Regions from separate parts of the Methylobacterium sp. HJ2 genome, predicted to be linked through region 1. Evidence: predicted binding sites of a transcription regulator. Region 1 holds the regulator's gene; the other holds the start of a gene.
What was found. The regulator PhoB, encoded in region 1, activates phosphate uptake and scavenging genes when phosphate is short. The targets are predictions, from matches to a motif close to TGTCATNNANCTGTCAT.
Positions count from the first base shown of each region.

Region 1 (5,737 bases):
TGCAGCCGAGATCGCGGGGGCCCGCGCCGCGCATCGCCGCGACGGCGCCAGCGTGACGCGCTTCCTCGCCTGGCTCGATCGGACCGCCGCCGCGGGCGATCTCACCGAGATCGCCGCCGTGGAAGCGCTGGAGGATTTCCGCGCGGCGGGCGGCGACTTGCGCGACATTTCGTTCCCGACGATCTCTGGATCGGGCCAGAACGGCGCCATCGTGCATTACCGCGTCACCCGCGCCAGCGACCGCAGGGTGCAGCCGGGCGAGCTGTTCCTGATCGATTCCGGGGCACAGTACCCCGACGGGACCACCGACATCACCCGTACCGTCGCGGTCGGCACCCCGACGCCCGAGATGCGCGAGCGCTTCACCCGGGTGCTGAAGGGCCATGTCGCCATCGCGCGCGCAGTATTCCCCACCGGCGCGACAGGCGCGCAGATCGACACTCTGGCCCGGCTTCCGCTCTGGCAGGCCGGGCTCGACTTCGACCACGGCACCGGCCACGGCGTCGGCTCGTTCCTCTCGGTGCACGAGGGGCCGCAGCGCATCGCCAAAGCCGGCACGGTGGCGTTGGAGCCTGGGATGATCCTCTCGAACGAGCCGGGCTACTACAAGGCCGGGGCCTACGGCATCCGCATCGAGAACCTCGTCCTCGTCGAGCCGCGGACGATCCCAGGGGGCGAACGCGCCATGCTAGGCTTCGAGACGCTGACGCTCGCGCCCTATGACCGCCGATTGATCGAGACCCGGATGCTCGATCCGGGCGAGATCGCCTGGATCGACGCCTACCACGCGCGGGTGCGCGAGACTCTGGTGCCCGATCTCGACGCCGAAACCCGCGCTTGGCTCGAGGCCGCGACGGCGCCGCTCGCCTGAGCGCTTCGGCCGCGCACCGTTGCGGGATCGCCGCCCCGTGCTGTGCTATGGGAGGACGCGATGCTACGCCTCCTGGTACTCCTCCTCTGCCTCGGCCTCGGGCCTGTCGCCGCCCAGGGTCTGAAGGCACCTGCCGACCTCGTGCGGGCGAGCCTCCTCGCGGAGCCGACAGGCGTCCAGGCGGGCACACCCTTCACCGTCGCGATCCGCATGGCGATGCGGCCGGGCTGGCACGTTTATTGGCGCAACCCCGGTGATTCCGGCCTGCCGCCCGAGGTGACCTGGACGCTGCCCGCCGGTTTCTCCGCGGCCCGGCTGCAATGGCCGGCACCACAGCGCATTTCTGTCGCCCAGCTGATGAATTTCGGCTACGCGGACGAGGTGATCCTGCTGGCGCGGATCACCCCGCCCCCGAGCCTCGACCCGGCGGACCCGGTCCGGCTTGCCGCCAAGCTCACCTACCTGGTCTGTGAGACGGAGTGCGTTCCGGGCTCGGCCGAACTCGCCGTGACGCTGCCGGTGACGAAGGCGGCGGCGCTGGCCGCGGAGGCGCAGGCCTTGTTCGCCCGGGCGCGAGCGGCGATGCCGATCACCTCGCCCTGGCCGGCCCGCCTGTCGAGCGAGGGCGAGCATCTGGTGCTGAACCTCGATGCCGTAGGGCTGAAAGGCGACGCGATCCGCGAGGCCGCTTTCTTCCCCTATTCCGAGACGGCGATCGACAATGCGGCCGAGCAGACCCTGCGGATCGACGCCGGCGGACTGCACCTGACCCTGACCCGCGCGACGCCGAGCGAGCCCGTGCCGACCAGCCTGCCGGGCGTGCTGACGCTCACGGAGGATCTCGGCTCGGGCCCGGTGCGGCAGGCCTTCGCCATCGGCGACGAGGCGCCTCCGCCGCCCGCCGGGCAGATGCCGGCCACGGCGGCGGTGCCGGCGCCCGCCGAAACGCCGACGCTGCTGGGCGCGGCGGCGTTGGCGCTTCTCGGCGGCCTGATCCTCAACCTGATGCCCTGCGTGTTCCCGGTCCTGTCAATCAAGGTCCTGGGGCTCGTGCAGCACTCCGGAGAGAGTGAACAGCGCGTCCGCCTGCATGGCCTTGCCTACACCGCCGGGGTGCTCGCGAGCTTCATTGGCCTCGCCGGGCTGCTGATCGTCCTGAAGAGCGGCGGCGCCGGGCTCGGCTGGGGCTTCCAGCTGCAATCGCCCGTGGTGGTGGCGATGCTCGCCTACCTGCTCCTGCTGATGGGCCTCAGCCTGTCGGGCGCCGTGCATCTCGGCGGTCGGGTCGTCGGACTCGGCGACGGGCTCGCCCGGCGGGCCGGACTGGAGGGCTCGTTCTTTACCGGCGTGCTCGCCACGATCGTAGCGACGCCCTGCACGGCGCCGTTCATGGGCACGGCGGTCGGCTTCGCGCTCACGCAGTCCGCCGCGGCTGCGCTGGTCATCTTCGCCTGCCTCGGGCTCGGGCTCGCCTTGCCCTTTCTGGCGCTGACCCTGTGGCCGGGGGCTGTGCGCGTTCTGCCGCGCCCGGGCGCCTGGATGGAGGCTCTGAAGCAGGTGCTGGCCTTCCCGGTCTACGCCACGGTGGCGTGGCTTGTCTGGGTGCTCGCTCAGCAGATCGGGCCGGAGGGACTGTTCGCGGCACTGATCGGGCTCGTGCTCGTGGGCTTCGCCGCCTGGGCCTGGGAGCGCGGTCGCGAGGCGGAGGGCCTCGCCGGCCGCGCGACCCGCGCCCTCGCGATCCTGGCGGTGACCGCGGTGGCCGCCCTCGCCCTGACGCTCGACCGCGACCGTTTGCCCCCCGGCGCTGAGGCGCACGCCGACGGTGTCGAGGCCTTCACCCAGGCCCGCCTCGACGGGCTTCTCGCTGCTGGCAGGCCGGTCTTCGTCAATATGACGGCGGCTTGGTGCATCACCTGTCAGGTCAACGAGCGCACCTCGCTCTCGACCGAAGCGGTGCGGGCGGCGATGCGCGCGCGCGGGATCGCCGTCCTGAAAGGCGACTGGACCAACCAGAACCCCGAGATCACCCGCCTGCTAGAGCGCCACGGCCGCAGCGGCGTGCCGCTCTACCTGCTTTACACGGGCGTGGCGGCGCCTGAGGTGCTGCCGCAGATCCTCACCGAGGGCACGGTGCTGGCGGCACTGGCGAGCGTCCGGCCGGCCGGCGCCACGGTGCTTGGCGCGGCGGAGCCGCGCTGACGCGATCCGAGCTGTAACCGCAGCGGCTCTCCCTCAAGCCTCGAGCGAGAAGGTCTCGTCGAAGGCGTAGCCGGACCCCCGCACGGTGCGGATCGGATCAGGTTGGCGCGGCCGGTTCAGTGCCTTGCGCAGGCGACCGACATGCACGTCGACCGTCCGCTCATCGATGTAGACATCGTGACCCCAGACCCCGTCGAGCAATTGCTCGCGCGAGAACACGCGGCCCGGGCTCTGCATCAAGAACTCCAGCAGCTTGAATTCGGTAGGTCCGAGATGGATCTCATGGCCGCTGCGGCGGATGCGGTGGCTGACCCGGTCGAGTTCGATGTCGCCGGCCGCCAGCAGATCGGCGACGTGAGCGGGCTTTGAGCGGCGCAACAGCGCCCGCACGCGGGCGAGAAGCTCCGGCACCGAGAACGGCTTGACGATGTAGTCGTCGGCGCCGGTGCCGAGGCCGCGTATCCGGTCGCCCTCCTCGCCGCGCGCCGTCAGCATGATTACCGGCAAGCGCTCGGTCTCGCGCCGCGCCCGGATCCGGCGGCAGATCTCGATCCCAGAGAGGCCCGGCAGCATCCAGTCGAGCAGGACGAGATCAGGTGCCTGCTCGGAGAGGCGCAACTCCGCCTCATCGCCACGGGCGGCGGATTCCACCTCGAAGCCCTCGGCCTCCAGATTGTAGCGCAGCAGGGTGGTGAGCGCCTCTTCGTCCTCAACGATCAGGATACGGGTACGCATGTGCTCAATCCGTGCGGTTCGGAGCCGGGAGACGTCCTCGTCCCGGCCGCGTCAGGCCTCACCCGGGCTGACGGTGGCGTAGTTGGAAGCGTCGTTCTTGGGTCGGTCGCCAGTCGGCGTTTCGCCGGTCGCTAAGTACTGGATCGTCTCGGCGATATTGGTGGTGTGGTCGCCGATGCGCTCGACGTTCTTGGCGCAGAACAGCAGGTGCGTGCAGAACGAGATGTTGCGCGGATCTTCCATCATGTACGTCAGGAGCTCGCGGAACAGCGAGTTGTAGAGCGCGTCGATCGCGCCGTCGCGCTCCCAGACATCCAGCGCGGCCTTGACGTCGCGACTCGCGTAGGCGTCGAGCACGTCCTTGAGCTGCGCCTCGGCGAGATCACTCATGTGCTGGACGCCGATGACGATCTTCTGGCCGACAGATTGGTCGCTGATCGCCACCACGCGCTTGGCCACGTTCTTGGCGAGGTCGCCGATCCGCTCGAGATCACCCGATACGCGGATGGCCGAGATCGTCTCGCGCAGGTCGATCGCCAGCGGCTGGCGGCGGGCGATCAACAGGACCGAACGCTCTTCGATGTCGCGCTGGAGCGCGTCGAGACGCTTGTCCGCCACGATCACGGCCTGAGCGAGACTGGAATCGCGGCGCACAAGGGCGTCGGAGGCTTCAGCGACCATCTTCTCGGCGACGCCTCCCATTTCTGAGATCGCGCGGCGCAGATCCTCCAAGTCGGTGTCGTAGGAGCTGACGATGTGACCGGGCATGGTTCGATCCTCGGGCGGCAGATGGGGTGCAGGCAGGACGATCAGCCGAAGCGGCCGGTGATGTAATCCTGGGTCTGCCGCTTCTCGGGGTTCATGAAGATCCGGTTCGTCGGCCCGAACTCGACTAGCTCGCCCAGATACATGAACGCCGTGAACTGCGAGATACGCGCGGCCTGCTGCATGTTGTGCGTGACGATGACGATGGTGAATTCGTTGCGCAGCTGCTCGATCAACTCCTCGATGCGGCCAGTCGAGATCGGGTCGAGGGCCGAAGTCGGCTCGTCGAACAGGATCACCTCCGGGCGCTGAGCCACCGTGCGGGCGATGCAGAGGCGCTGCTGCTGGCCGCCCGAGAGCCCCATGCCGGATTGCTTGAGCTTGTCCTTCACCTCGTCCCAGAGCGCCGCCTTGCGCAGCGAAGCCTCGACGCGGGCATCGAGTTCGGATTTCGGCAGCTTTTCGTAGAGACGCATGCCAAAGGCGACGTTGTCGTAGATCGACATCGGGAAGGGCGTCGGCTTCTGGAACACCATGCCGATGCGCGAGCGCAGGTCGTTCAGGTCGATCTTCGCGTCCAGGATGTTCTCGCCGTCGAGCAGGATCTGCCCTTCCGCGCGCTGTTCCGGATAGAGACTGTAGATCCGGTTGAACGTGCGCAGCAAGGTGGACTTGCCGCAGCCCGACGGGCCGATCAAGGCCGTGACCTGCCGGTCGTGGAAATTGAGATTGACGTTCTTCAGGCCGTGGAACTGCCCATAGTAGAAGTTGAGGTCCTTGACTGCGATGCGGATTGGCGCCGCGCTATCCGCGCGCGGGCGCTGGTCAGCCTCTGCGGCCATCGAAGCGGCGAAGCTCATGCTCGGAATCCTTCGGAAGGGCGGCTCAGCGAGCGCGCTGCGGCTTGATGAAGACGCGGGCGACGATCGACAGCGCCAGGATGGTGACGGTGATCAGGAGCGCCCCGGCCCAGGCGAGCTGCTGCCAATTCGGATAGGGCGAGAGGGCGAACTGGTAGATCATCACCGGCAGGTTCGCGACGCCGCCCATTAGGTTGGCGTTGAACCAGCTGTTGTTGTTCAGCGCGGTGAACAGCAGTGGCGCTGTCTCGCCGGCGATTCGGGCGAGCGCCAGGATGATGCCGGTGACGATGCCGGCCGAGGC
Region 1 covers NZ_JBWJYM010000001.1:743,483-749,219, reverse strand. The annotation lists gene ACS5RC_RS03485 (aminopeptidase P family protein) at 1-871, shown strand, start outside; gene ACS5RC_RS03480 (protein-disulfide reductase DsbD family protein) at 932-3,073, shown strand; gene phoB (phosphate regulon transcriptional regulator PhoB) at 3,107-3,808, opposite strand; gene phoU (phosphate signaling complex protein PhoU) at 3,860-4,576, opposite strand; gene pstB (phosphate ABC transporter ATP-binding protein PstB) at 4,618-5,415, opposite strand; gene pstA (phosphate ABC transporter permease PstA) at 5,459-5,737, opposite strand, start outside.

Region 2 (5,737 bases), on a different contig from region 1:
GCGGAGCCGCATCCCCAGCGCCCGACGCTGCTGGCGACCTTCGAGCATGCCTGGTGCGGGGAGGCCGGCGGCACCCTGTCCGTGCGCTACGCCGAGGCGCGGCTCTGGGACCTGCGCCCGCACGAGCCGACGATCGCCGCGATATTTCCGACGGGCGCGATCGCCCTGGCGCGCAAGGCCGGTCCGGGGTGACGGAGCCGGCCCGATCAGGTCAGCCGACGGGGCTGACCATTGGGCCGGCTCTGCGGCGGATCAGTTGAAGAGCGAGCCGACGCCGCCCTGGACGCGGCCGAGGCCCTGGCGGGCGACCGGGTTGTTCGGGTCGATGCCCGCGGCGCGCTGGTAGTTCTCAGCCGCCTCCTTGCGCCGGTTCGACTTCTCGTAGGCGAGGCCGCGATAGGCCCAGGAGGTGGCGTCCTTGTTGTTGACGTTGAGGGCCGCGTTGTAGTCCTCGATCGCCTTGTCGAACTGGTTCGTGGCGATGAGGCTCTGACCGCGGGCGGCGTAGGGCGCCGAGACGAAGGGGTTCCGGTCGATCGCCGCATCGAAATCGGCGATGGCCTGAGCGTCGTGGCCCTGCTTCTGTTTGACGAGACCGCGGGCGTGGTAGGCCTCGGCCGATTCCGGCATCAGGCGGATCGCCACGTTGAGGTCGGAGAGCGCCCGGTCGAGGTCGCCCTGCGCGCGCAGCACGTTGGCGCGGCCGATATAGGCCGGGCCGTAATTCGGGTCCGCCGCGATGGCGCGGTTGAAATCCTGCAGCGCCGCGTCGTTGCGGCCGGTCTGGCGGTAGGCCAGCGCCCGGTTGTTGTAGGCCGAGCCCGAGTTCGGATCGATCGTCACCGCCTTGGTGAAGTCGGCGATGGCCTCGCCGAACTGGCCGGCTCGGGCATAGGCCGCGCCGCGGGTGTTGTAGGCCGCCGCGTCGTTCGGGTTGCGCTGGACCACCTCGGAGAGCGAGGCGATGTTGACGGTGGTGGCGCCGGTGGTGTCCGTCTCCAGAACCGCGAATTGTCGCGGCCCGGCGGCGCTGCCCACCGTCTCGCAGCCGGCCAGCGCAACGGTCGCCAGCAGGGCCGACCCGATCAGCACCGTCCGCGGCACCCGCACGCTCATAGACCTCATCGTCCGCTCCCCTCGTGCGCCGCTCGCCGCGCCCGATCCCTCGACGTCCCCGCCGCGCCGTCCCGGCGGGCATCGCCCCGGCCGGGCGCCGTGACCCGGATCCGCGTGGCGGAGGCGGGACATTCGCGCGGCGCGGTGAACGCGCGCTTAAGGCCGGGCGACAGATCTCTCGAAACGTCAGGATGTGGCGAAGGTATGGCCCGCGCCCCGGCCCGCCGACATTCGGCCCGCCGGCACGCGCGCGGACGGTCGGGTGTGCCCCGAGGGACCCAGTTTGGGCGCCTCCGATCCCACAGGACCGGAACGCAAGGGGTCCCGTGGAATCACCGGCCCGCCCCGCAGGGCCGCTCGCACGACGCGGGGGCGACGGCGCGGCCGACCGGGGCCTCGGGCCGGCGACCCGGCGGATCGCACCGAAGCCCGCGACGGGTCCGGGCGTGACCATGTTTCCGGGCGGAACCGGTTCGAAACCGGGATCGCGACCGTCCGGCGGGGGCGAGGCCCGGCGCTACCGCGGGCTCAGGCGGGTGACGTGCCCCATCTTGCGGCCGGGCCGGGCCTCGCCCTTGCCGTAGAGATGGAGATGGGCGCCGGGCTGCCTCAGGATCGCCGCCCACTCCTCCGATTCCGCGCCGATCAGGTTGCGCATCTCCACGGCGAGGCCGCCGACGCGGGCCGGATCGCCGAGCGGCCAGCCGCAGACGGCGCGGACGTGCTGGGCGAATTGCGAGGTTGTGGCGCCCTCGATGGTCCAGTGCCCGGAATTGTGCACGCGGGGCGCGATCTCGTTGACGATCAGGTGCTCGCCGGCCTCGTCCCGCACCAGGAACATCTCGACGGCGAGCACGCCCACGTAGTCGAGCGCCTCGGCGATCCGCCGGGCCATCGCCACGGCGCGCTCCCCCGTCTCGGGTGCGAGGCCGGGCGCGGGCACCCGGGTGAGGGCGAGGATGTGGTCGCGGTGCTCGTTCTCGCAGAGGTCGAAGGCCGCGAAGCCGCCGTCGCCCGAGCGCGCGGCCACCACCGAGACCTCGCGCTCGAAGGGCACGAACCCCTCCAGGATCAGCGGCGCCCCGCCGAACTCGGCGAAGATGGCGTTGCGGTCGCCCTCGGCGGCGGTGCGGATGATGCGCTGGCCCTTGCCGTCGTAGCCGAAGCGCCGGGTCTTCAGCACGGCGGGCAGGCCGATCGCCTCCAGCGCCCGGGCGAGATCGTCGGGCGTGTCGACCTGCCGGAACGGCGCCGTCGGGATGCCGAGCCCGTTGATGAAGGTCTTCTCGGCCAGGCGGTCCTGCGTGGTCGAGAGCGCGTCGGCGCTGGGATGGAGCGGCGCGTGCCGGGCGAGGAGGTCGGCCGTCTCGCGCGGGATGTTCTCGAACTCGTAGGTGACGGCCGCGACGCTGTCGGCGAAGGCGGCCAGCGCCTCCGCGTCGTCGTAGGCCGCGCAGGTGGCGACGCTCGCCACGTCGAAGGCCGGGCTGTCGGCGTCGGGGGCGTAGACGTGGACCTTGAGGCCGTAATTCGCCGCCGCCAGGGCGATCATGCGCCCGAGCTGGCCGCCGCCGACGATGCCGAGCGTGTCGCCGGGCGCGAGACGGGTCTGTGTCACGGAACCTCGGTCTCCGGCCGCTCGGCCACGGCGGCGCTCTGGTTGGCGCGCCACGCCTCGAGGCGGGCGGCGAGGGCGGGATCGGCGAGCGCCAGCACGGCCGCGGCCAGGAGCGCGGCGTTGACCGCGCCCGCCCGGCCGATGGCGAGCGTGCCGACCGGAATGCCGGCGGGCATCTGCACGATCGAGAGCAGGCTGTCCTGGCCCGAGAGCGCCTTCGACTCCACAGGCACGCCGAAGACCGGCAGGCTCGTCATGGCGGCGGCCATGCCGGGCAGGTGGGCGGCCCCGCCCGCGCCCGCGATCACCACCTGGAAGCCCGCCGCCTTGGCGCCCTTGGCGAAGGCCACGAGCCGGTCGGGGGTGCGGTGGGCGGAGACGATGCGGTCGTCATGGGCGATGCCGAGGGCGTCGAGGGTCTCGGCGGCGTGCCGCATCGTCGCCCAGTCGGACTGGGACCCCATGATGATGGCGACCGGCGCAGCCGAGGTGCTCAAGGGCAGGTCTCGCGGGTTGCGCGCGGGCGGCGCCGCGCACGGAAGCCGGAGCCCTGGATGGCGGCCTCCGGCGAAACCCTGGCGTTACAGCCGCGCGCGGTGGCCCGCAAGGCGGCCGGCGCCCCGATCCCCATGCCGATCCCCTGCCGATCCCGATCCGGATCCTCAGGCGATGATGTCGGGGGTGATCTGGTCCTCGACGTAGGCGATGCGGTCGCGCAGCGTGAGCTTGCGCTTCTTCAGGCGCTGGATCTGGAGCTGGTCCCCGGCCACGTTGCGCTCGAGGGCGTCGATGGCGCTGTCGAGGTCGCGGTGCTCCTCCTTCAGGCGGCCGAGCTCCGCCACGAGATCCGTCTGCCCGTCCTCCGTATCGACCGTCATTGTTGCCTGCTGAACCCGCCGTAACGCCGCGCCGGAGCATGCGACAGGCATGCCGGCACGGCAACCGAGCTTGGAAACCGATCCGCCACCATCCCGGCCAAATCTCCGTAGTTTGCCTTCGACAGCCGGCTTCACATGTGGCAGGTTCGGGGCGTCAGAACGATGACAGGAGATTCGCCTCATGTCGCTGCAGACGCATCTGAGCCAACTCACCCGGAAGCACGAAGCCCTCGAGCGTGAGATTCACGAAGCGATCCACAGGCCCTCGGAAAACGATCTGCACATCGCCGAATTGAAGCGACGGAAGCTCCATCTCAAGGACGAGATCAACCGCCTGCAGGCCTCGGCCGACACGGTCCATTGAGGCGTCCGGGCCGGACCGGCCCGACCGGTTGATTCGCCCTCCTCCCCAGACCGACAGAGCCGCCGCTCCGGAACGCCCGGAGCGGCGGTTTTGCGTCCGGCACCTTGCCGTCCCGCCCTCCGCCTCTGCTAAGATCGCGCGCCGCCGAGCAAGAGCGGACCCGAGGACGCGCCGCCCATGACCTCCGCCAGCCTGCCCGGACGCTACGCGTCGGTTCACGCGGCCGCCGTCCGCGATCCCGAGGGCTTCTGGCTGGAGGCCGCCCGCGCCATCGACTGGACGCACCCGCCCGAGCGCGCCTTCGACGCGGAGTCCGGCCCCTACGGCCGCTGGTTCCCGGGCGCGACGCTCAACGCCTGCCACAACGCCGTCGACCGCCACGCGGACGGGGCGCGGCGCGACCAGGCCGCGATCCGCTACGAGTCGCCCGTCACGGGCACGAAGCGCACGATCACCTACGGCGCGTTGCGCGACCGGGTGGCCGCGCTCGCCGCCGTGCTCGCCGATCTCGGGGTGGGGAAGGGCGACCGCGTGGTGCTCTACATGCCGATGGTGCCCGAGGCGCTGTTCGGCATGCTGGCCTGCGCCCGGCTCGGCGCCGTGCACTCGGTGGTGTTCGGGGGCTTCGCGGCCAACGAGCTGGCCGTGCGCCTCGACGACGCGCGGCCCAAGGTGGTGCTCGCCGCCTCCTGCGGCATCGAGCCGAACCGGGTGGTGGCCTATAAGCCGCTCCTCGACGCGGCGATCGCCGCCGCCGCGCACAAGCCCGAGGCCTGCCTGATCCTGCAGCGCCCCCAATGCGCGGCGACGCTGGTCGCGGGCCGCGACCGCGACTGGGCCGAGGCCGTCGCGGCGGCCGAAGCCGCGGGGCGGCGCGCCGCGTGCGTGAGCGTGGCGGCGACCGACCCGCTCTACATCCTCTACACCTCGGGCACGACGGGAAAGCCCAAGGGCGTGGTGCGCGATACCGGCGGCTACCTCGTGGCGCTCGCGTGGTCGATGCCCAACCTCTACGGCGTCCAGCCGGGCGAGACCTATTTCTGCGCCTCCGACATCGGCTGGGTGGTGGGCCATTCCTACATCGTCTACGCCCCGCTGCTGCACGGCTGCACCACCGTGCTCTACGAGGGCAAGCCCGTCGGCACGCCCGATGCCGGCGCCCTCTGGCGCGTGGTGGCCGAGACCGGGGCGGTCTGCCTGTTCACGGCCCCGACCGCGCTGCGGGCGATCAAGAAGGAGGATCCGAAGGGCGCGCTCGTCGCCGGCCACGACCTCACGGGCTTCCGCAGCCTGTTCCTGGCGGGCGAGCGGGCCGACCCCGATTCGGTGGCCTGGGCCGAACGGGTGCTCGACCGGCCGGTGATCGACCATTGGTGGCAGACCGAGACCGGCTGGCCGATCGCCGGCAACCCGATCGGGCTCGGGCTGCTGCCGGTCAAGCACGGCAGCACCGGCCTGCCGATGCCGGGCTACGACGTGCAGGTCCTCGACGAAGGCGGCAAGCCGGTCGAACCCGGCACGATGGGCACCATCGCGATCCGCCTGCCGCTCCCGCCCGGTTGCCTGCCGACCCTGTGGGGCTCCGACGCGCGCATGCGCGCGAGCTACCTCGCGACGTTTCCCGGCTACTACGACACCTCGGATGCCGGCGTGATCGACGCGGACGGCTACATCACCGTGCTCGGGCGGACCGACGACATCATCAACGTCGCCGGCCACCGGCTCTCGACCGGGGGCATGGAGGCGGTGCTCGCCGGCCAT
Region 2 covers NZ_JBWJYM010000006.1:294,407-300,143, forward strand. The annotation lists gene ACS5RC_RS16820 (hypothetical protein) at 1-192, shown strand, start outside; gene ACS5RC_RS16825 (tetratricopeptide repeat protein) at 253-1,116, opposite strand; gene ACS5RC_RS16830 (5-(carboxyamino)imidazole ribonucleotide synthase) at 1,634-2,734, opposite strand; gene purE (5-(carboxyamino)imidazole ribonucleotide mutase) at 2,731-3,198, opposite strand; gene ACS5RC_RS16840 (YdcH family protein) at 3,397-3,612, opposite strand; gene ACS5RC_RS16845 (YdcH family protein) at 3,794-3,976, shown strand; gene ACS5RC_RS16850 (AMP-binding protein) at 4,154-5,737, shown strand, end outside.
Region 2: the regulator PhoB is predicted to act here: its motif matches at 3,764-3,780, upstream of ACS5RC_RS16845 (YdcH family protein).